Regions from separate parts of the Parvimonas micra genome, predicted to be linked through region 2. Evidence: a T-box and tRNA genes for the amino acid it is inferred to sense, from the RefSeq annotation. Region 2 holds a T-box; the other holds one or more tRNA genes.
What was found. The T-box of region 2 lies ahead of WFJ11_RS05700 (proline--tRNA ligase). A T-box ahead of a tRNA ligase gene usually reads a tRNA of that ligase, here a tRNA-Pro.
Positions count from the first base shown of each region.

Region 1: it has a tRNA-Pro gene. The T-box ahead of WFJ11_RS05700 (proline--tRNA ligase) is inferred to sense a tRNA for this amino acid. The anticodon was not compared.

Region 1 covers NZ_CP148048.1:64,373-77,210, reverse strand. The annotation lists gene pip (prolyl aminopeptidase) at 1-313, shown strand, start outside; gene WFJ11_RS00350 (hypothetical protein) at 339-629, shown strand; gene WFJ11_RS00345 (hypothetical protein) at 646-900, shown strand; gene WFJ11_RS00340 (hypothetical protein) at 941-1,219, shown strand; gene WFJ11_RS00335 (hypothetical protein) at 1,216-1,491, shown strand; gene WFJ11_RS00330 (DUF6483 family protein) at 1,500-1,871, shown strand; gene WFJ11_RS00325 (GAF domain-containing protein) at 1,899-2,384, shown strand; gene WFJ11_RS00320 (YdcF family protein) at 2,394-2,996, shown strand; tRNA gene WFJ11_RS00315 (tRNA-Pro) at 3,117-3,193, shown strand; gene WFJ11_RS00310 (DUF1858 domain-containing protein) at 3,367-3,585, shown strand; gene WFJ11_RS00305 (TrmH family RNA methyltransferase) at 4,088-4,792, opposite strand; gene WFJ11_RS00300 (DEAD/DEAH box helicase) at 4,820-6,559, opposite strand; gene WFJ11_RS00295 (hypothetical protein) at 7,007-7,399, shown strand; gene WFJ11_RS00290 (S1C family serine protease) at 7,519-8,505, opposite strand; gene WFJ11_RS00285 (hypothetical protein) at 8,495-8,674, shown strand; gene WFJ11_RS00280 (hypothetical protein) at 8,718-9,059, opposite strand; gene WFJ11_RS00275 (glycine C-acetyltransferase) at 9,342-10,526, opposite strand; gene WFJ11_RS00270 (NAD-dependent epimerase/dehydratase family protein) at 10,549-11,496, opposite strand; gene WFJ11_RS00265 (ATP-binding cassette domain-containing protein) at 11,895-12,838, opposite strand, start outside.
Region 2 covers NZ_CP148048.1:1,180,646-1,193,483, forward strand. The annotation lists gene WFJ11_RS05695 (ABC transporter ATP-binding protein/permease) at 1-240, opposite strand, end outside; gene WFJ11_RS05700 (proline--tRNA ligase) at 351-2,054, opposite strand; T-box leader at 2,139-2,315, opposite strand; gene WFJ11_RS05705 (DNA starvation/stationary phase protection protein) at 2,485-2,931, opposite strand; gene WFJ11_RS05710 (aspartate/glutamate racemase family protein) at 3,048-3,731, opposite strand; gene WFJ11_RS05715 (D-alanine--D-alanine ligase) at 3,731-4,921, opposite strand; gene asnB (asparagine synthase (glutamine-hydrolyzing)) at 4,933-6,756, opposite strand; gene WFJ11_RS05725 (UDP-N-acetylmuramoyl-L-alanyl-D-glutamate--2,6-diaminopimelate ligase) at 6,830-8,305, opposite strand; tRNA gene WFJ11_RS05730 (tRNA-Cys) at 8,393-8,466, opposite strand; tRNA gene WFJ11_RS05735 (tRNA-Gly) at 8,476-8,550, opposite strand; tRNA gene WFJ11_RS05740 (tRNA-Phe) at 8,554-8,629, opposite strand; tRNA gene WFJ11_RS05745 (tRNA-Lys) at 9,327-9,402, opposite strand; gene mobB (molybdopterin-guanine dinucleotide biosynthesis protein B) at 9,563-10,054, opposite strand; gene glp (gephyrin-like molybdotransferase Glp) at 10,044-11,273, opposite strand; gene WFJ11_RS05760 (AI-2E family transporter) at 11,263-11,835, opposite strand; gene WFJ11_RS05765 (glucose-6-phosphate isomerase) at 11,849-12,838, opposite strand, start outside.

The DNA of each region.
Region 1 (12,838 bases), 430 kb from region 2:
ACCGAGAGTTATTTCAGAAGAAATCACTGATGAAGATATTTCAATGGCGATTATGGAATGCCACTACTTTGTAAATCATTGCTTCTTTGAAGAAAATTACATTTTAAATAATGTTGAAAAAATAAAGGATATTCCTACAATAATAGTTCATGGTAGATATGATGTAGATTGCAGACCTATTGGAGCTTATTTATTGCATGAAAAACTAAATAATTCAAAATTGATTTTCCCTATCTCAGGTCATACTTCTTTTGATCCTGCAATGACTCATGAGCTTATTTTAGCACAAGAGGAATTTAAAAAACTTTTTTAGATTTCTCTAAATAAAGGAGGTAGCTATGGAAACAAAAAACACTTTACCAAAAATAGTTTTTACACTATCTTTGATTTCATTTTGTATCACAATACTATTATTTTCTGTAAATTATTTTACAGACTTAGTAGATAATTTAGATGGTATATATTTTCTTGTATTATCTATGACAACTCTTATTTTACTTGCATTTTCAATGTATTTTACAAGAAAATTAAGTAAAATTTACTCTATAATAAATGTGATTCTTTTCTTAATTACATTTAATATTAAACACATAATGACTTTTTTATTGGTCTTAGGAGGTAAGATATGAAAAAGAAAATCTATCTATGATAATTTATTTATTTGGTACTGTGGTAGAAATAATTTTGTTACTATATGTAAAATCCTTTAAAACTGGACAAGGAATTCAACTTTCTAATTATCTTAAATATTTTGGACTGATTTTCCCACAAGTAATGGGAGCAATTGGTGCTTTTTATTCAAGACATGCAAAAATACAAATATTGTGGTTATTCTTAAATATAGGTTTAATGCTTTCCGCTCTTTACTTTTATGCAGCATTCATTGAAGTAGTCGGCTAGGAGAAAAAACTTACTTATTAATATAAATAAGGAGGTCAATATGGTATCAAATAAAAATTTACCAAAAATAGTTTTTACACTATCTTTGATTTCATTTTGCATCACAGCTTTCTGGGGTGTTACAGTTCACTTTTCAAACTTAAATGTAAAAATTTTATTGGCTTTACAACCTATAACTTTAATTTTACTTGGATTATCAATGTATTTTACGAGTAACTCTAATAAAATTTACTCTATAATAAGTTTAATTCTTTTCTTGATTACATTTAATCTTGAACATATAATGTATTTTATATTGGTTTATGGAGTTTTAATATGAAAAAAGAAAATTTATCAACAATACTTTTTTTAATTGGCGCCGTAGTAGAATCAGTTCTATTACTATATGTAAAATCCTTCAAAACAGAACAAGGAATTCACCTACCAAATTATATTGGATACTTAGGATTCTTTTTCCCACAGATAGTTGGAGCAATAGGCGCTTATTTTTCAAGATATGCAAAAACTACAGGTTTATGGATATTTTTAAACTTGGGGTTAATATGCTCAACTGCATACTTTTACCTATCATATCTTGAAGTAATTGATTAGGAGAAAATATGTTAAAAAATGATTATATAATGAGAAAAATTGAAGAATGGATAAGTATGATTTTAGAATTTGTCTTTAAAATCGACAAAAGTTCTTCGCCTGAAAAACTATTAAAATTAGAAGAAAGCAAGGAAATTTTAAAAAATTTAAAATCAAAAATCGACAATGGAAATATAAATGAAGCTGAAGATTCTTTATTTAAAATGTTGAAATATAAAACTCAAGATAGTTTGTTAATAGGTCTCCTTTTTTACTCATATCTCAACGAAAAAGATTCTAAATTTTTAAATGAACATGATTTTGAAAGAGATGAGATAAAAACAGGAATAAAAGACTTATTAAAAGAATTTAATATGAATAATTTATCAGACTTGATTTAGAAATATTTTGACAACATGGAGGTATTAATGTTTAATCAAATTAAATACGAAGGTAGCTTGGGAGAACAATACTCTTATTTAATAAAAGATTTGTATGAATTATGCAATAGCGAAGAAAATACAATAGCTAATTTATCAAACGCTTCTGCCCTATTAAATTTCTTTTTAGAAAAAATTAATTGGGTCGGATTTTATCTTTTAGATGAAAAGACAAACACTCTAGTTCTTGGACCTTTTCAGGGGCTTCCTGCCTGTGTTAGAATACAAAACGGAGAAGGGGTTTGTGGAACAAGTGCAAGTCTTAAAAAGACTTTGAATGTTGAAAATGTTCATAATTTTGAAGGACACATTGCCTGCGATGGAAAAAGTAATTCAGAGATTGTTATTCCTATTTTTAAAAACGAAAAACTTTTTGGAGTTTTGGATATAGACTCCCCTATTTTTAATAGATTTTCAAAGGAAGAACAAACTTATCTAGAGGCATTTGTCAAACAGCTAGAAACTCACATATAGGAGGTAAATATGAAAAAACTTTTTAAATTTTTTCTATTCTTATGCTTGTGTTTAGTCGTCTTAATTCAATCTTTAATCTATCATTCTAAAAAGAATGAAATAGATACTTATGAAAATTATGTCTTAGTGCTTGGAGCTGAGGCAAATAATGGAAAACTTTCAAAAACATTGATTAATAGACTAGATACTACTGTAGAATATTTAAATAAACATAAGACTGCAAAAGCTGTTTTATGTGGAGGAAAAGAAAAAAATAATGAACTTTCTGAAGCAGAATTTATGCAAAAATATTTAGTAGAAAAAGGAATTAATAAAGAAAGACTTATCGTTGAAACAAAAAGCAAGAATACTTTTGAAAATGTAAAATTTGCATTAGAAAAGCTAGATAAAAAGCCATCAGAAATAATGGTAATCTCTTCAGACTATCATTTATTTAGGGCAAAACTTATTCTTTATAGATTTGGAATTTTAGCAAGGACTGTTCCAGCAAAGACTCCATTTGGGGCAGTTATAGCTTCAAATGTTAGAGAGACTTTAGCAGTTGTAAAGACTTTTCTATTTGATAAACCTACAGCAGAAGATATAAAAAATTTACATCAAAAGAATAATTAAATTTACGATTTAACCTATATAGTATAATAACACTCTAAAAATGACTTCTTAACACAAAAATTTTCAAAAAAAGTGTTGACAAAGTATAATAAAAGTTATATAATATTTAGGTAATCGTATCGGGGTGTAGCGCAGTTTGGTAGCGCACGTGGTTTGGGACCATGGGGCCGGGAGTTCGAATCTTCTCACCCCGACCAATTCCTATGGGTTTTACTCATAGGAATTTTTTTTTATGTAAAAAATTTTAAAAATTTTTTCTTTTGTTTCAAATGCAACAGATTTTCAATACAAATTATGCTATAATATTATTAACATAAAAAATAAATCATATATAAAATTATTAAATTGATTAGAGAAAAGGAGAAATACTATGAAATTAGAAAAAAGTACAAAAATTGGTGAATTAGTTGAAAAATATCCAGAAGTTAAAAACTTCTTAAAGACTTTAAGTCCAGAATATTCAAATCTTGATAATCCAGAATTATTTGCAATGATGAAAGATATTGCAACTCTTGAAATGATTGCTATTAAAGGTGGATTTGAATTTGACGAATTAAAAGAAAAGTTAGAAAACTTTATTAATGCTTAAATGCATCCATACTAAGACAAAAAAGCAGGGACTTCCCTGCTTTTTTACTTTGGTAAAACAATATGGTTTATTAAATATCATATATAAAACGAAATATTTCACGTCATAGCATTTTGAGAAGAAAAGCCACCAACACGTCATCTTGAGCGAAGTCGAAAGATCCCACTACTATTATTTGTTTACAAATAATAGTAAGTCCTGTAAAGGACTTGTATAAAAACTATAATATTTATATAATTCATATGAAATTATCTTAAAGACTTTTAATAAATAAGTCTTTTACATTGTATGTATCTTCGATACATTTAGTTTTGCTTGTTTGCAAGCAAAACTATGAGATTTCTCGACTTCGCTCGAAATGACGTATAAAGAAATAACTTCGATTAGCAGATAAACGTGAACAGTAAATAAACTTCAAATATTGTTAATTTTTATGCTATGAGATTTCAGGAGTCAATGTATCAAAAAAGCAGGGATTTCCCCTGCTTTTTACTTATATTTTTTATTCTTTTTCCATAAATTTATACATTGCTATTGAACTTGCAATTGGTAAATTAAAGCTATCTATGTCTTCGCTCTGTTCTATGAATACGGAAGTTGTTCCACTTAAGTCAAAGTTTTCAAGTCCATGTGATTCGTTTCCGAACATCAATGTAAAAGGCTTTTTAATCTCTACATTTTTTAGAGACACTGAATCCTTATTTAAAATGAAAGAGTAAATATTATTTTCTTCAAAAGTTTTTTTGTAGTCTTCAAAATTTTTAAAAATTTCTACATTCATTTTAAAGATTGCTCCCATTGAAGCTCTAACAGTTTTAGGATCAAAAATATCACAACCGTCTATTATTGCAATATTTTTAAATCCGAAACCCAATGCAGTTCGTAAAATTGTCCCTAAATTTCCCTTATCTCTCGGCTCACATAATAGTATGTGATTGTCTTTTTTTATCTTTGCAAAGTTTTTTTCAAAAACTCCAATAACAAATGTGTTTTCTTTGTTTTGAAGTTTATTTACAATTTTATCATTATAAATTAAATTAATTCCTTTTTCATCACAAATTTTTTCAAGACCTGCTTTGTCGTCATATTTTGAATGTACCAAAACTGATATAATCTTGTAATTTTTTGACTGTAAAAGCTCAATCGTTGGGAAAGCTCCCATTGTGTATGAAAAATTCAAATCTTTTTTATATTTACAAAATTCCATAAAATTTACCTTAATTTTCTTGAAAAATTATCTTCTCTTTTTATCACGTTTAGATTTTTCAACCTTTTTGTCTTTTTTATCCTTTTTATTTTTCTTATCTTTAGATTTTGCAGAAAATTTTGAAGAGTCTTCCTTTTTGTTCGCAAGTTCAACTAAAACCTTAAAGCCCTTAATATGAGCATTATTTAGGTTATTTACTGCATCTTTAAGTGCGTTTTTATGAATATTTACAAAACTGAACTTTTCAAAAATTTCGATATCTCCAATATCTCTTGCGCTTATATTCGCATCATTACAAAGTGCAGAAACTATATGTCTTTGAGAAACTCCCTTTCTTGAACCAATGTTAATATAAATTCTTCCGGAATTCTTTTCAGTAACATTTGACTTTCCAGCCTTGTTTGAAATAGAAGTCTTGTCATTTCCCTTTTTCTTATTCTTCTTAATATCCACGTCTATAAGCTCTTCGTGATTGTTAAGTTTATTATTCTCATTATAATGTTTTAAAAGACAAGCAGCTATATCAATCGGAGAATAGTCTTCACTCATTAGAATATTTATAAGATTTAACTCTTTTGTATGTTCATTTTTATTGATTTCTTCCTTGATGTCTTCCATAAATCTTTCTTCATGTCTTTTAATCAAGTCTTTAAGAGTTGGCATATCTCTTTTTTCTATTTTAGTTTTTGTGTATTTTTGAATTTGAGATAAAGTATTCATTTCCCTTGGAGAAACAAAACTTATTGCAGTTCCCTCTCTACCTGCTCTTGCAGTTCTACCTATTCTGTGAACATAGTATTCCACATCTTGAGGCATATCGTAATTTATAACTAAATCTACATCGTCAACATCTATTCCACGAGCAGCAACATCTGTCGCAACCAAGATATCTATTGTGGAATTTCTAAATTTATTCATTACCCCATCTCTTTGGATTTGTTTTAAATCTCCATGAAGTCCATCCGCAAAATATCCACGAGATTGAAGCCCTGCAGTTAAGTCATCAACCATTTTTTTAGTATTACAAAAAACTACTGTAAGTTTTGGATTTTGAACATCTAAAATACGGGATAGAATTTCAAGTTTCATATTATGCTTAAGTGCAAAATAGTATTGAGTTACCTTTGGAACTGTTAATTCCTTTGGTACGACTTTTATAAGTCTTGGTTCGCTTTGGTATCTTGCAGCAAAATCCATCATTTCATGATCCATTGTAGCAGAGAAGAAAGTTGTTTGTCTTTCATAAGGTAAAAAGCCTATAATTTTTTCAATATCTTCTCTAAAGCCCATATCAAACATTTCATCCGCTTCGTCCAATACAAAAGTTTTAATATTTTCAGTTTTTAAAGTTTTTCTCTTAATATGGTCTATAACACGTCCTGGAGTTCCGACAATAACTTGAACTCCCATTTTTAGAGAACGGATTTGTCTTTCTATAGGTTGACCTCCATAGATTGGAACAACTGTTACTCCCTTATACTTTGCAAGTTTCGAAATTTCTTCTGCAACTTGAATTGACAATTCTCTTGTTGGACATAGTACCATAGCCTGAGTTGTCTTACTGTTTTTATTTACTTTTTCTACTATAGGAATACCGAACGATGCTGTCTTTCCTGTTCCCGTTTGTGCTTGACCGATTATATCCTCGTTGTTTAACATAGTCGGAATTGCTTGTTTTTGAATTGGAGAAGGTTCTTCAAAGCCCATTTCAACAACGGCTTTTAAAACTTCCTTCGACAAATTAAAATCATTAAAATTTTCTATCATATTTTTCCCTTTCTTTTATCGTGAACCTTAACGTTAGTTCCGAAAGAAAAAGACAAAAACAAACTATACATTAAACATCACGACATATTATGAGTTATATTTTAGTTCTTTTTTATAACTCAACGATATATTATATCATAAATACAGTCCAACTTTCAACTTAAATCCACAATTTACTACAGTTATCCACAAAAAATGTGGATAACTTGGGAATAATAAATATACTTCATTAATTTTTTATAAAATTTACATTTATTCAAATATATATTGACTTTATTTTTTTTTTTGATAATATAGTATTGAGAAATCAATTTAGTTTAATATTGTAAAAAAGATTTTGGAGGGCAGTATGTTTTATTTTTACCCTAGTAGGTACAAGAATGGAGATTATTTAAAATTTTAGATTCTATCTATTTACATATTATATTATTTAATTGGAGGTAAAGTATGAAAAAAATTAGTAAAGTATTATTATGTTTTATGATTTTACTTTTAACTGCTTGTACGGGGAATAATGAAGTTAAAAATTATTATGGAAAAAAATTTGTTGGTAAAAATGGCGGAGAAATTGTAATTACCGAAAAAGTTCTTATATATTCAGGAGAACCAAGCAAAATAAATCCAAATTCAACTCCTGATGATGTTAATAAGGCTAAAGATAAAATCAAAAAAGAAAATGCCACTTCATTTGATAATCCTAAAATAGTAAAAAAAGGTGATAAAAAATATTTAACAGCAAATAAGTTAGAATACAAACTTTCATTTGTTGATGATGAAACAATAATTGATGAAGATGATAATTATGAATTTAAACTGTCTAAAGAAAATATTTACAAATAATTTATAAATACTACTCTTAAATAGAGTAACAAAAAAAGCTATGAATATAATTCATAGCTTTTTTTGCATTTATTTATTTTTACGGAGGATTTATAAAAAAATCTCTACTAATATGCTAATTAATTATCATCATTTCCGTCATAATTATCGCTACCGTCTTCATTGTCGTTACCGAAATTATTTCCGTTAAAATTCTTGTTATATTTTTTACTATTGTTGTTCTTACTGTCATTACTACTATTTTCTAGATTAAATTTTTCAAATTTAACTTCTATTGTAGTTGCTTTTCCATCTCTATAAACTTCAAGTTTAACTTTATCACCTATCTTGTAGTTCAATAAAGCTGCTTTTAAACTTGAGTTAGATGTAACTTTAGTATCTCCAACTTTAGTAATAATATCTTTCGGTTTTAGTCCTGCAGATTCTGCTGGAGAACCTGATAGAACTTCATGAATATATACACCTGAGTCAACAGGTAATTTTGTTTGTCCTAAGACATTATATCGTGAAACATCTATACCTTTTATACCTAGTGTTACACTTTCGAACTTACCGTTTTTAATTATTTGTTCCAAAATAGGTTTTGCCAAATTCGAAGGAATTGCAAATCCGATTCCGTCACTATTACCAGCTTTTGCTGTATTTATTCCGATAAGTTGTCCTTTATCATTAAATAATCCACCACCACTATTTCCTGGGTTTATTGCTGCATCTGTTTGGAATAAACCTTCCATAGTAGATCCATCTTGTAAAGTAATAACTCTATCTTTTCCTGAAATATAACCAGAAGTTAAAGTTGATTTTAAATTTATACCAAGTGGATTACCAATTGCTATAGCTTTATCACCTATTGAAACTTGAGAACTGTCCCCAAATTCAACTGGTTTTAAATTAAGACCGCTTGGATCTATCTTGATAACTGCTAAGTCTAAAGTTTTGTCACTCCATAAGACTTTGGCTTCTCTTTTAGTTCCGTCGCTTAGTATTACTGTTACAGATTTTGTTTTTGAAGGGTCAACAACGTGGTTATTTGTTAAAATGTAACCATCTTTACTTACTATAACCCCTGAACCAAGTCCCTTTGTTTGTTTTTGAGTGGAAAACATATCTTCAGAAACCCCAACAGTTGTTATACCTACAACTGATTGCATTGATTTTTGTGCAACTGCTTTTTCAACATTTGGATTTTCAGAAGTATTAATAGTTGTTGCAGTCGCTTCTTTATCATTTGAAGAATTATTTAAAAGTGACTTTCCACTATTACTCTTTAAGTAGAAACTAGTTCCACTTATACTTATTGCACTAGCTAAAATTATAGCTAATAAGAATTTTGAAAAAGATTTAAATCTATTAGCTTTTTTTCTTTTTCAAATTCTTTTTGAACAATACCATCAACATAAGATTCAAATTTTTTATCTTGCGTATTTGAATCTTCCATATATGGTTCATCATAAATTTCTTGTTGTTTATAATAATCATATGGATCTTCAGTATATTCTCCATAATCCTCATCGATTGAGTTATTTATATCTTCTTCATTGAACAATTTTTGCGTTTCATTTAAATTATTTTCATTTTGTCTTGAAGTTTCTTCTTTATGTTCTTCATTTTTTATATTATTTTCATTTTCATCGAAGATATTATCTCTTTTATCGTCCATAATAAATCACCTCTTTTTTAATATCATTTATTATCTTGAATATATTTTAAACTGTCAACCTTAAAGTAAGCTTAAAGAAAAAAATTTTTTAAAAAATTTTTTATTTTTTAAAAATATATTCAAAAAATAAATTTTGCAGTTAATAGTAGAATTGTATTTTCTATTGTTTCATCTATCAACTGCTAACATTATATCGACAAAAACTTAAATGAAGTTAAAAAAGAGGAGAAATTTTCTCCTCTTTAATATTTTTTTATTTTTCTCTATTTTCTAAGCTTAATCTTAAAGAATTCCCATATCTTTTCCAGCTAATTCGAATGCTTTTACAGCTTTGTCTAATTCTTCTTTACTATGAGCTGCAGAAATCATACAACGAATTCTTCCTGTTCCTCTTGGTACAGTTGGGAATACTATAGCTGAACCGAATACTCCGTATTCTCTTAATTTTTTAGAAAATTCCATAGTCTTAGCTTCATCTCCGATAATTACTGGAGTAATTGGAGTTTCTGAATGACCAGTGTTAAATCCTAATTTCCCTAATTGTTCTTTAAAGTATTTAGCATTATCCCAAAGTTTCTTTTGTAATTCATCTGATTCGATTAAAGTTTCAACAGATGCGATACAAGCTGCAGTATCTCCAGGAGATAAAGTTGTACTAAATAGAACTGGTCTTGCTCTATGGTTTAACCATTCGTAAGCAACTTCGTTACAAGCAACATATCCACCTTTAACTCCGATTGCTTTTGAAAGAGTTCCGATAACAAAGTCAACTTTATCATGTAACCCGAAATGATCTACAGTTCCTCTTCCGTGGCTTCCCATTACTCCTGAACCATGAGCGTCATCAACATAAGTTAAAGCATTATATTTTTCAGCTAATTTTACAATTTCAGGTAATTTTGCAAGGTCTCCGTCCATTGAGAAAACACCGTCAGTAATAATTAAGATTGTTTTATATTTTCCTTGAGCTTCAACTAAAACTCTTTCAAGATCTTCCATATCACTGTGTTTGAAAACTGCTTTATCAGCTTTAGTCATTCTAATACCGTCTATAATTGAAGCGTGGTTTAATTCATCAGAGATAATTAAATCACCTTTTTCTGTAATTGCTTGGATAGTTCCTATATTACAATCATAACCTGATTGGAATATAAATGCTCTTGGAGATTTTTTGAAAGTTGCTAATTTCTTTTCCAATTCTTCGTGTAAATCCATATTTCCGATGATAGTTCTTACTGCACCAGCACCTACACCATATTTTTCAATAGCTTCTTGAGCTTTTTTCTTTAAAACTGGATTATTAGCAAGTCCTAAATAGTTGTTTGCAGATAAATTTACCATTTCTTTTCCATCAAGAACAATTGTTGATGAATTCTTTCCATTTAATACAGGTAATTTACGGTAAACTCCGTCTTCTTTTAACTTATTAACTTTTTCTTGTAAAAATTTTAAATCATGAATACTCATATCTTTATTCTCCTATCTATAACTATTTTAATTTTTTACTTAAGTTTTCTAACATATCTACTGTCATCTTATCCAAATCAAAGCTTGGTTTCCAACCCCATTGTTCTCTTGCTGCAGAGTCATCTAATGAATTTGGCCAGCTTTCAGCTATAGCTTGTCTGATTGGATCTACATCGTAGCTTAATTTAAATTCAGGCATATATTTTTTAATGCTTTCTTCTAAAATTTCTGGAGTTAAACTCATAGCTGTAATATTGAAAGCATTTCTGTCTTTAAGTTTTGAAGGATCAGCTTCCATTAAATCAACAACTGCTTTAAGTGCATCTGGCATATAAAGCATATCCATTTGAGTTCCTTTACCTATATAAGAAGTGTAAGCTTTATTTTTAATTGCTTCATAATAAATATGAACTGCATAGTCAGTTGTTCCTGCACCAGGTAATGTTTTATAAGAAATAATTCCTGGATAACGAACTCCTCTTACGTCAACTCCAAATTTATTAAAATAGTAATCGCATAAAAGTTCTCCTGAAACTTTTGTTACTCCATACATAGTATTAGGTCTTTGAATAGTAACTTGTGGTGTATTATCAAGTGGAGTTCCTGCTCCAAATGCTGCTATTGATGAAGGTACAAATACTTTTGCATTTAATTCTCTTGCAACTTCTAAAGTATTTACAACTCCGTCAACATTAACCTTCCAAGTTAATTGTGGCATACTTTCTCCTCTAGCAGAAAGTATTGCTGCTAAATTTACTATAGTATCAGCTTTAAATTCTTTAGCTAATTCAAACATTCTTTTTGGATCAGTAACGTCTAATGTTTCAAAACGAATATCTTCGATAGCCGCTTTGTTTGCATCTGAGCAATCTGTAGCTAAGATATTTTCTCTTCCATAAATGTCCCCCAAATAAAGAGCCAATTCTGTACCGATTTGTCCAAGTGCTCCTGTCATTAAAATCCTTTTCATTATTCAATCTCCTTTCAAAATAACTGAGTAAAATTTTTACCATCCAGATGTATTATACATCAATTTTAATTACTTTACAACACCTTATATTAAAAAAATTAATATTTTTACAAGGTATAAGAGTATAAATAATTCAAATAGTATTATAATAATAAAGCAAAAATCACAAAATCTTTTTTAAAACAATAAATCTTCTAATCGTATATTAATCTTGTTTGTCACTAAAAATATCGTTGTCTTAATAATTTATCAAAAAAATTTATTTTTATACAATAAATATAGTCTAAAAATCAAATTTTTAATCAATTTTAAAAGCAAAAGTATTTTTATATAAATTATTAAAACAATGGAATATAAAAAAAACTAAGGATAATCTCCTTAGTTTTATACTAATTTTATTATTCTGTTCTTAAAGCTTCAACTGGATTTTGTTTTGCAGCGCTCTTTGAAGGAATAAATCCACCAATTAAAGTCAAAATCATACTAATTAAGATTAAGGTTATAGCCTGCGGAACGGATAAATAAGCCGTTATATTCGGCATTTCAGTAACTTTTCTTATTACAATATTTATCGGTATTAGTAATAAATATGTTATTCCAACTCCAAGTAGTCCTGCGAACAAGCCTATTATTCCAGTTTCCGCATTAAAGACTTGTGATATATTTTTCTTCGAAGCCCCAATAGATCTTAAAATTCCAATCTCTTTCTTTCTTTCGAGCACACTTATATAGGTTATAACCCCAATCATAATTGAAGAAACAATAAGCGATATGGATACGAAAGCAATTAATACATAACTTATTACATTTATAATTGTAGTTACGGAAGAAAGTATTGCTCCAACTAAATCTGTATAGGTTATCATTTTATCCTCTTCGAAATTGTTTTTCCTCATCTCATTATAGCTATCTAACAAAGAAATTATTGATTTTTTAGCTTCAAAATCTTTAGGATATATACTAATTTTAGAAATATCATTATCTTCCGCATAGTTAAATAATTTCATATTATTCTCATACGAACTTTCATTACTATTAGCCATAGCCATAATAAAAGATTTTATTTCTTCTTCATTTAAATTCATTGAAAAGGCATTTCCGAATTTACTTGGATCTATGGATATTGCCTGTGGTAAATTTTTCATAGAAGATGTTAGAACATTTTTAATATTATCGGCTATTGCAGTTGATATATTTTTCATCAAATTTTCCACAAAACTTTGTGAAGAATTTTGATTTCCTTTTAAACTACCTTTTATTAAGTCATTCACTCCCGAAGAAATCATATTTTTTGCTTCATCAGTTGCAATATAAGAATTAAAAGAATCTTTTAATTTAGATG
Region 2 (12,838 bases):
TGTAATTACAACATAAGCAAAAAGATTAAAATCTATTTTATTATATAAATTAGAAAATCCCTTTGCTATAAATCCAAAAGAAATAATTCTCATCAAGAACTGAATCCAAGACAAAAAAGAAGCTATATAGACAAATCTCATTCTATCTCCTAACTCTTTTTTTAATCTATTTTTTAATTCTTTTCGTCTTTCGCGACTTATTTTTTGTTTTTGAATTTTTGTACTGAAATCACTATCCATAAAAACTCCTTTTACAATTTAATACTAACTATTTATATGGTACCCAATTAAATAAAAAAACAAGATACAATCAATTAGAAAAAATACCACATATTGTGGTATTAAAAATATTATTTTATTTTTCTAACTTCTTCTACAACTCTATTAATTACATCTTCAGAAGACATTTCAACATTTTCCATCTCTTTTCTAGTTGAAAATTCAATTATATTTTCGTTAGCTTTTTTACCAACAGTTATTCTTAAAGGAATACCAATTAAATCTCTATCATTAAATTTGACGCCTATTCTTTCCTTTCTATCATCAAGCATTACTTCAACACCTTGAGCTTCCAATTCATCATGGATTTTTTCACCAAGCTTCATTTGTTCTTCATCATTAATATTTACAACTGTAACTATTGCATGATATGGTGCAACTTGGATTGGCCAAATAATTCCTTTTTCATCATTATTTTGTTCAATAATCGCAGTAATGCTTCTTGTAATTCCTATTCCATGACTTCCCATCCAGAAATATTGACTAACTCCATTTTCGTCCAAGAAAGTCGCATTTAAAGCCTTAGAATATTTTGTTCCAAGTTGGAAGATATTTCCAACTTCTATCCCTCTTGCAAATTTCAAAGGATGTCCACTTATAGGACAAACATCTCCCTCTTGAACCATAAGTAAATCTTCTGCAATTTCTCCATCAAAATCTCTTCCAAAATTACAATTTATATAGTGATGATTTTCCTTATTCCCACCAACTACAGTATTTTTCATAAGAGTAACTCTCTTATCTAAAATCTTTCTTGCTTTCAAGTTTACTGGTCCTGTGTATCCAGCTGATGATCCAATTTTTAAAATTGTTTCTTCATCCATCATTTCAATTTCATGTTCTGGAACACCAAGATAAGCACAAAGTTTTGTCATATTAAGCTCTCTATCTCCTGGAACAAATACTATAATAGGTTCTCCTGCTACAATTAAATCTATCGCCTTAATACATTTTGATGCATCTTGTTTTAAAAAGTTTGCAACATCTTCTATTGTCTTGCAATTTGGAGTATAAACCAATTCAAGTTCCTCTTCATCTCCACTTTCGTCAACTTTGTAAATGACTTCTGCTTTTTCGTCTGTAGCAGCATATCCACTTTCATCACAATAGCAAATAACTCCTTCTCCAACATCAGAAAGAGCAATAAATTCATGTGAGCTGTTACCTCCCATTGCTCCTGCATCTCCGGCAACAATTTTATAATTAAGTCCTAATCTATTAAATACTTTTTCATATGCTTTCCACATTTCTTTATAAGATTCCATCATCATTTCAGGGCTTACATCAAAAGTATAAGCATCTTTCATTGAAAATTCTCTGGCTCTGTTTATACCAAAACGTGGTCTTTTTTCATCTCGATATTTTGTTTGAATTTGATAAATATTTAAAGGTAATTGTTTATAGCTTTTAATTTCTCCACTTATCAAAGTTGTAAAATATTCTTCAGCAGTAGGTCCAAGACAGAATTCTCTTTCATTTCTATCCTTAACTTTAAACATTTCTGGTCCAAAAGTTTGCCATCTTCCAGATTCTTCCCATATTTCTTTTGGTTGAAGTGCAGACATTAAAATTTCATATCCACCCATTCTGTCCATTTCTTCTCTTACAATATTTTCTACTTTTCTAATTGCTCTGTAACCAAGAGGAAGATAGGAGTAAATTCCTGCAGCACTCTTTCTAATCATTCCTGCTCTTAAAAGCAATTTATGACTTATAATTTCTGCCTCTTGTGGATCTTCCCTAAGTGTTGGCATATAGTATCTTTTCATTTTCATAATAAATTTCCTCCGTAATTATAAATTAATTTTTGTGATGATTTTTATAAAATAACTTCTATAATAAAAAAACGGCAATCATCTCCAAGAGACGAAAGCCGTGGTACCACTCTAATTTATACTCAAAAGCTATAAGGCACAACCCTGTATTTTGAATACAAGCTCCAAGATAGGTTCAATTATCTGCATAAAAGTTTTTCACCAAACAACTTCTCTCTAAATATACATAAATAATTTACTATTTCTTATCATCACTAAATATCTAATGAATAAATTATATTAGATTTAGTAAAAAAAGTCAACTGTAAAAAATTATATTCTAAATAATACGCTTCTACTTACACAATATTTTACATCGGGTGAGTTACTGATAATCTTATTATTTCACAAAAAAAGGTTGAGTATAAACTCAACCTAAATTTTTTTATTATTATTTATTGCAACATGGTTTAGAAGCTCTTAAGAACCAAACATTCTTTTCTAGCTCTCCAATTTGATCTTCTAACATTGAAACAATTATGAAATCTCCATCATTATCAGCTTCTTCTCTAATTTTAGTAGCTTCTTCTTTAAGAGCAGCTAAATCATTCATAACTATTTCGTTAACTTCATCAACTGTTACTTTCTTAGATTCTAATTCTTTAACAGTAGCATTAGCAACATATTCTTTTAATGATGCAAATGGGAATCCACCTCTCATTTTAATTGCTTCAGCAACTTCATCATACCATTCGAAGAATTTATCATATAACCCTTCTGTGAAAATATGTGTTTGATAGAAATTTCTTCCTTCTACATTCCAATGCAAATTATGCAATTTAGTTGTCATAACTGCGATGTTTGATAAATAAACATTTAAACTTTTAAAATCTTTCATTTTTCATTCCTCCTATTATTTTATCATTCACAACCATTATATACCCAAATATTTTAAAAATAAAGTTTTTTTATAATTTTTTTTATTTTTTTGAGAATATATGATTAGAATCACATTTATTTTTTAATCTTTGCTCCACTGTATTCAATACTCTTATTTACGAGAACATCCAAAGCATCAATCGTATTTATATTTTTACATATATCCAAAAGACTAAGTTCAGTACAAGCTATTATTCCAATAGTTTCGTTATCACAGTATTTATTTAGAATTTCTACAAATTCTTTATTCTCTAAATTATTTGTTTCTTTAATCTTGTAAATAATATCCATAACAGTTTTCTTATCTTCTATGGACAATTCTTTTACTTCTATTCCATTTTCTTCTGCATATTTATTATAAACTTTTGAATTTAGTGTTCCAAGTGTTCCAAAGACTGCGACTTTTTTTATTCCTCTTCTTTTTATTTCTAAAATTGTTTCTTCAATCATATTTATAATTTTTAAATTTGCGAAGTTTTTAAATTCATCATAAAAATAATGACTTGTATTACAAGGAATAGCAACTACATCTACACCAATTTTATTCAGAATTTCCAAATCTTTCTTAATTTCATTTAAAAATTCAGTATCTTTATTTTCTATAATACATCTTGTTCTATCAGGCATTGTTGAATGATTTAACACTATTAAATCAATATGTTCATTGTCATTATGCGCCTCAGTATTTAAAACGACTTTATCGTAGAACTTAACAGTTGCTAAAGGTCCCATACCTCCGATAACTCCTAATTTGTACACTATTTCCTCCTAAATATTTTTCTAAAAACTTTTCCCAATAGAATTTTATTAAAGAAAAACCAAGGTTTTAAATCATCAGTAGCAAAAATTGCAGGAGCCCATTTGCTTGAAAATGAAATCTTTAAAGATTTCAAAATTCCAACTTGTTTTGTTTTCTTATAACGCCAAATTGCAACCATATCTTCAAAACCATAAATAAAAGCATAATTTGTATCGTAATCAACATACTTACAATCACTTTCTTTTAAATTTCCAGTTAAATCAAGATATGCAATATAAGGCATATTAATTCCAACTTTATAAATCAAATTGTTAAAATTAGTAGTCCTTGCATTTATTTCTATCAGATAGATTTCTCCCGTTTTTTCATGTCTTTTATATTCTATTTCACCAAAACCTCTATATCCTATATTTTCTAGGAAAGGCTTTGACATATCAATTAATTTTTGATTGTACTTTTGAATTGTAAAACAAGATGCTCCAAAGTTTATCGGCCATTGTCTTTGTTTTTGAGCAGTCATATAATGAGTAGTTTTTCCATTTTTATCAATATAAAAATCATAAGTCAACATACAATCGTCAAAACCCGGAACAATTTCTTGAATAAAGATTTCTATATTATTGTCTTTCGATTTTTTTATTCCATTTTCCATTTCTTCAACATTATTACAGATAAAAACTTTATTTCTAAAAATCTTAGTAAATTCTACAGTATCAACAGGCTTGATGATACAAGGAAATCCTACTTCATTTTTTACTTTTTCAACTAAATTTTCGTCATTTGCATTAATTGTTGCCGGAATTTTAACTCCATTTTCTTTTGCAATATCATATAAAGTCCATTTATCCAATAATTTTGAATTAAGTCCTTTAGCTTGACTGATTAAATAATATTTTTCCAATTCATCATAATATTCATCTATAAATTCAACATATTTATCATGTGTTGGGAGTAAAACAGGTTTTTCTTCTTGTTTTTTTCCATATTCTATCAATCCTACAAAAGCCTCTTCTCCAAATTTATTCAAATCATCAATTTTTAAAAATTCAGAAATGTATTTAGACTTTGCTCCATAGGAATTATCAAAGTCATAATCACAAGCTACAACATGAACTCCTTCACGTCCTAAGCATCTTATTATGCTAAGTCCTATATAGTAATTACAACCTAAAACAACAGCTTTGTTCATTCTTTTACCTCTTAATTAAAATATTGTTCATACCATTTTAAAAATGTATAAATAGTATAAATCTTACGACCATTATTGTTTTTATTATTAAAGTGATCATCAAGAAGTGAATTGATTTTTTCCACATCAAAAAATTCACTTACAAAATCCTTATTGAAAGTTTCTTTAACAATATTATAATATTTTTCTTCCTTAATCCATAAAACAAAAGGAACAACAAAACCTAACTTTCTTCTCTTAGCCCAATCATCAGGCAATTTGTTCAAAGCAGCTTTTCTAAAAGCATATTTTGTTATTTCATTATGAACTTTATGTCTTACAGGAATTGTTCTTGCAAGTTCCCACATCTTTTTATCTAAAAGTGGAACTCTAAGCTCAATAGAATTTGCCATAGTCATCTTATCTGCTTTAAGCAAAATATCGTCAACTATCCACATTTTCATATCAAGATATAATCTCTTAGAAACATCATCCATATCTTTAACTTCATCATAATATTTTTTAGTTAAATCTCTTGATGTTTCAGAATTTTGATATTTTTCTTTTAAAAGTAAATTAGCTTGTTCATCAGACATTATTTCTGCAGGTCCAATATATCTATCTTCAACCTTTCGACCATACTTCATTATAATAGTCTTTCCACTAAAATGCTTTTTATCTTTGTACTTGTTATATAACTTATTTCTTAAACTAAATGGTAATTTTTTGTAAATTCTTTGTGGAAGAGCCTCTGCATATTCATTATATCCTGCAAATAATTCATCAGCTCCTTCTCCTGACAAAACTACCTTAACTTGTTCAGATGCAAGTTTTGACAAGAAATATAGAGCAACAGAAGAAAGATTTGCATGTGGCTCATCTGAATAATATTGCACTTTATTTATTCCGTCAAAAAACTCATCAGGCGTTATTATTTTTGAAAAATTTTCAATTCCTAATCTATCTGAAAGATCTTTTGCATAAACTGTTTCATCAAAGCCTTTATTATCAAAACCTACCGAAAAAGTTTTGTTAGGCATAGCTGTTGCAACAACATAACTTGAGTCAACACCGCCTGACAAGAAAGAGCCAACTTCAACATCACTTATCTTGTGATATTTAACTGATTCTTCAACTTCTTTTTCTATCTTACTTACAGCTTCATCAAAAGTCATTTCCTTATAATCAAGAGTTAAATCGTAATAACTCTTGATTTCAAGTTTCCCATTTTCAAAAATATAATAATGTCCTGGTCTAAGTTTCTTTACACCTTTGAAAAATGTTTCTTCTAAAGGATTGTATTGAAAAACTAAATAATGCTTTAATGCTTTTTCATTAATTTCTTTTTTAAACTTTGGATATTTTAAGAATGACTTAACTTCTGAACCAAAAATAAAATCTCCATCAATCATTGTATAATAATATGGTTTTATTCCAAAATGATCTCTTGCTCCAAAAAGTCTCTCTTTCTTACTATCCCAAATAGTAAAAGCAAACATTCCTCTTAATTTAGCTAAAATTCCTTCTTCACCATATTCTTCATATCCATGTAAAATAACTTCAGTATCAGTATTAGTTTTAAATTTATATCCCTTTTCTAACAAATCATCCTTAATTTCTTGATAATTATAAATTTCTCCATTAAAAATAATAGCCACATCATTATTTTCATTCAAAATCGGCTGAGAGCCTTCGTGTAAATCAATTATACTAAGTCTTCTAAACCCAAAATTAATTCCTTTATCAAAATAATATCCGTCACTATCTGGACCACGATGGATAATTTGATTATTCATCTCTTTTATTATATTTTCACCTTTTATATCTTTACTGTAAAATCCTACAAATCCACACATAATTTCTCCTTAAATACTACTTAAAAGAATTAACAAATTATTAATTAATTATATCATATAGAACAATTTATTTCTATTTTTTTAAAATTTCCTTAACTGTATCTATCTCACTATAAGGAAAATATTCATCACCAATTACTTGATATGGCTCTGCACCCTTTCCTGCAAGTAATACAATATCATTTTCTTTTGCTATTTCAAAAGCATATTCTATTGCTTCTTTTCTATCTTCAACAACAGTATAATTACCCTTATCACATTCGGAAACCAATTCTCTTACAATTTTACTAATTGATTCATGTCTAGGATTATCTGCTGTAAATACAACTTCATCAGAATTTTCTAAGGCTATTTTCCCTAAATCAGGTCTCATACTGGAATCTCTATTACCACCACTATGACCTATCATAGTAATAATCCTATTATGAGGAACCTTATTCAAAGTTTCAAGAACATTTATAAGTCCATCTGGAGTATGAGCAAAATCAATTATTATTCTGTAATTTCTATTTGATTCTACTATTTCCATTCTACCACTTACACCTGCAAAACTCTTTAAAGCCTCTAATATATCTGAGATTGAAATTCCCTTTACATATCCTGCACAAATTGCAGCCAACACATTATATACATTAAAAACTCCAACTAAATTAGTTTCAACTCTATATACTTCATCTAAAAAATGTAAATCAAATCTCATTTTCCAATCATCAAATGAAATATTATCAGCAAAAAAATCAGCGTTTTTATCATTTATTCCATAAGTAATAATTTCTGATGGAATATGTTCAGCAAATCTTTTTGAATATTCGTCATCACTATTTAAAATAGCTGTTTTTAACTTTCCATTCTTTAAATTATGACCTAATTGTGTAAATAAAAGCTCCTTTGTATTTGCATAATTTTCCATTGTCTTGTGTAATTCTAAATGTTCATGTGACAAATTAGTAAAAATTGCACAGTCAAAATCACAACCTAAAACTCTATCTAAAGCCAGTGCATGTGATGAAACTTCCATTACACAACATTTGCAATTTTCAACTACCATTTCATTTAAAAAACCTTGCAAATCAACAGAAATAGGAGTTGTATTTTTAGTAGGGATTACTTTATTTCCTATTTTATGATGTATTGTTCCTATTAATCCTGTTTTCATATTACAAGTTTCAAAAATATGATTAATTAAATAACTTGTAGTTGTCTTTCCATTAGTTCCAGTTATTCCAACCATAAATAGTTTTTCGCTTGGACATTTATATAGCACATTAGCTAGAAGTCCCATAACTTTTAGTGTATCTTTAACATAAACAACTGGAACATCTCCTGACTTGTCAGATACATCCTTTGATGCTATCAATAATTTTGCACCATTTTTTACAGCACTCTCAACAAATGAATGTCCATCTACAGTATTACCTTCTATGCAAATAAAAGCAGTATTCTCTTTTATATTTCTATTATCTTGAGAAATGTATTCTATATTTATATTTTCAATATTTCCGCAAATCTTTTTTACCTTTAAATAAGATAACAATTCATTAGCTAACATATCTTACTCCTATCTATAAAACTCCAATTAACACTCTAATTATTTTATTATTCTTTACATAAACAAAAAAGGTCTCATAAGAGACCTTGGAGGCGACATCCAGATTTGAACTGGAGATGAAGGTGTTGCAGACCTCTGCCTTACCACTTGGCTATGTCGCCAAATCGAAATGGAGCGGAAGACGAGATTCGAACTCGCGACCCTCGCCTTGGCAAGGCGATGCTCTACCACTGAGCCACTCCCGCAAATGGTGCCCAGAGGCGGAATCGAACCACCGACACGAGGATTTTCAGTCCTCTGCTCTACCGACTGAGCTATCTGGGCATATAGTATTCAATTTTTTCAAAATTTTTAGAATTTTAAACTTGCTTTTATTTCAATTTTTAGATAGCTCATTCTCTCGTGCTTCGCACTAGACTAAGATATTGCCTAAAAACAACTTCGTTGTTTTTGCCACTCTCTTATACCGACTTTCACTATCTGGGCATAATATTTAATTTTTTCAAAATTTTTAGAATTTTATACTTGCTTTTATTTCAATTCTTAGATAGCTCATTCTCTCGTGCTTCGCACTAGACTAAGATATTAACTCAAAATATCTTCGATTTCATCTCCATATTTTGGTTACTCTCTTATACCGACTTTCACTATCTGGGCATAATATTTAATTTTTTTAAACCATTATGTTCTTTAATATTTCTTTTATATCAATTTTTAGATAGCTCATTCTCTCGTGCTTCGCACTAGACTAAGATATTGCCTAAAAACAACTTCGTTGTTTTTGCCACTCTCTTATACCAACTCTCACTATCTGGGCATATAATATTCAATTTTTTCAAACTTTTATATTTTTTAATATATCTTTTATATCAATTCTCGGATAGCTCATTCTCTCGTGCTTCGCACTAGACTAAGATATTGCCTAAAAACAACTTCGTTGTTTTTGCCACTCTCTTATACCGACTTTCACTATCTGGGCACACAACTTTCTAGGTATCTTCTAACGACCTAAAAAATTAATTGGTGCACCTTCAGGGGTTCGAACCCTGGACACCCTGATTAAGAGTCAGGTGCTCTGCCAGCTGAGCTAAAGGTGCATATTTGATACCTAAATAGTATAAATCATTTATTTTAATTTGTCAAGTACTTTACAATATTTTTTATAGGACAAAGCTCTACTTTCTTGATATTTTTAATTAGTCATTTTTATATAACACTTTCAAATAGGCAAAAAAATTGAGATGTAAAACATCTCAATTAAATACTAAAGTAATCTTTTATTTTTTCTGCAATTTTTTCATATTCATTTGATTTAAATTGATCTACATCCAAATCATGTTCCATATCTGAAACAATTGCAATTAGTTTTTCTCTTTCAGAAATTATTTTCGTCGAATAGCCTGTTCTATAAATTTCAATTCTATCTAAGTTTTCCCATTTATATCCTTCAACTAAAACAAAATCATATTCAGTCATTGTTTTTAAAACATCATTTAAAGATTTTTCATAATTTAGGTTTTCAACTGTTATCACTCTATTTGGGCTAACCATTTTTACACAACTTGCTCCAGCCTGTGAGAATATATAACTGTCTTTACCCTCTCTATCAAAATCAAATTCTCTATGATGATGTTTTACAACTCCTACTTTCAATCCTTCTTTAGAAAATATTTTTAACAAATTTTTTATTAAAGTTGTCTTTCCAACATTAGAACATTCTCCAACTATGGAAATTGCTCTATTGTTCATACAAAAACTCCGCTTCAATCATTTCTCCCTTAGAAATTTCAGTTTGACTTGGAACAATAACTATGGAATTTTTTGAAATCATTGTAGATAAAACTCCTGATTTTTGTCCTTCTTCAATTTCTGTAAAGAATTTCCCGCCTTTGTATAATGTTGTTGCTCTTAAAATTCTACTAACTTTTGCTTTATTGTTAAATCCGTTAATTAATTCACTTTGAACTTTAAGCATATTAGCATTTCTGTTTTGTAATCTTAAAATTATTGGTCTTACATAAAGGTAGAAATTCATAAAAGATGCTGCAGGATTTCCAGATAAAGCAAATATAAATTTACCTTCATATTCTCCAAAGAAAACATGTCCACCCGGTTTTGCCATAACTCTTGTAAAAATAGTCTTAACTCCTATTTTATCTAATGCGGTTAAAACAAAATCACTATCTCCAACAGAAATTCCTCCTGTAGAAATAACAATATCGCTATTTCTTATAGCCTTTCTATACATATCAACCAAGGAATCCAAATCATCTTCAACTTTTCCATATTGGATAACATCGGCATTGTAGATTTTACCAAGTTGTTCAATAGTATAACTGTTACTATTTCTTATCTTTCCATCTTCCATCTTATCAGTAACATCAAGTAGCTCACTTCCTGTAGCAAAAACACTTAACAGAGGCGCTTTATAGACCTTAATAAAAGGAATTCCAAGACTAGCTAAAACACCAATTTCTGCAGGAGTTAGAAATGTACCTTTTTTTATTATTACATCGCCTTTTCTTACATCTTCACCAAGTCCAATTATATTCTTATTTTTCCCTATTGGAGAAAAAATCTTAACTTCTTTGTCGTTAAATTCAGTTTCTTCATATCTTACGATACAATTTGCACCACTCGGAACTTTTGCTCCAGTCATCAATCTAACAGCTTGTCCTTTAGAAACTGATTTTTCTGAAACGTCCCCTGCCATTATTACATCTATAACTTCTAAAACAACGGGATTTTCTTTGCTTGCATTTACGACATCTTCTTCCCTAAAAGCATAGCCATCCAATGGTGACTTATCAAAGTTAGGGATATTAACTTTTGAAATTATATCTTCAGCAATAACTTTTTCTAAAGCATCATTGAAGTATACTTTTTCAATTTTTTCTTCAACTTTGACTTCATCAACTATTTTTCTAGCTTCTTTTAATTCAATAGGTGAAAAATTATTAATTATCATGGTCATCTCCTATACTTTCATAATCGTATTTTTTTCTAAGTTCTCTTTCTCTAAGTCTTTTTTCTTTTCTTTCTTTCATCTTTCTTTTTTGATCAAAAGAGTAAATATCGTTAATATTTATCAAAGTGTTCAAAATAAAGATTATTACAGTCATTATTGAAAGTCCTTTATTCCCGCCGATAATTTTAGATATAATTGCTAAAAAGATTATAACTCCAATTTTATAATTAAGTTTTCTTCCTAATAAAATTGGTTCTAATACTAATCTAACACATAATATTGTAAGGTACAATATTGCTAAATTAGCTGAAATTACGACTTCGTGATTAATCAAATTAACTACAATTTGATAAGCCAAATAAAGTCCATTACCTATTATTGGAACAATTTCCAAAATACCCATAATTAAACCAGCTTTAAATTTCCCAGGATAACCCATTAGGTAAACAGCAATTAATGAAGTAAGCATTGCTAACAAAACGAGAATTCCTTGTACTTTTAAATAAAAACTTAAAGTTTTTCTACATTTTTTAAGCATAGCTTTTATATAGCTTACATACATATTTCTTCCTCCTTTACATCTTTTCTAATAATTGATACATATTTTTTTTATAATTATCTACTCCAGGTTGATCAAAAGGATTAACATCCAACATATAAGCAGAAATAGCACAAGACATTTCAAAAAAGTAAATTAACTTTCCAATATTGTATGCATCTAATTTTGGAACAGTAATCTTAATAGTTGGAACATCACCATCTGTATGTGCCTTCCTTGTAGCTGTAACAGCAACCTTATTTATTTCATTAAGTGATTTTTTTGCTAAATAATTTAAATTGTCAAAATCTTCATCGATAAGAGGAAAGATAATGTCATTCTTTAAATCTTCAACTTCAATTATAGTTTCAAAAGTGATTTTATTTCCATCTTGAATCATTTGACCAAAAGAATGTAAATCTCTTGTAAAAATTGCACTTTCTACATAAAGTCCTTTTCCATTTTTTCCTTCACTTTCAGCAAATAATTGTTTCCACCACTCTTGAAGATAAGCTAGTTTAAATTCATGCGCAACTAAGTATTCTATTTCCTTTTTTTCATCTTTAAACATTGCATTTCTAATTATTGCATATTTCAAAGAAATATTATCCAAACTTTTCTTAGTATATTCTTCTAAGGCATCATTTGCTCCAAGTAAAAGTGCATCAGTATCAATTCCTGCACACATAATAGGAAATAAACCAACCGCTGTTAAAACTGAAAATCTTCCACCTATATCATCAGGTACATTAAAAGTTTCGTAACCGACTTTATTGCTAAGTTCTTTTAACAATCCTCGTTCTGAATCAGTTGTAACAATAATTCTATTTATCGATTCTTTTCCATATTTTTCTTCACATAATTCTTTTAAAACTCTAAAAGCTACAGCAGTTTCAAATGTACTTCCCGATTTTGAAATTACATTTATGAAAAAGTCCTTATCTTTTATATATTCAACCAATTCACTCAAATAATCTCCGCTTAGATTATTCCCTGCAAATACAATATCCAAGCCATCTTGTTTGAA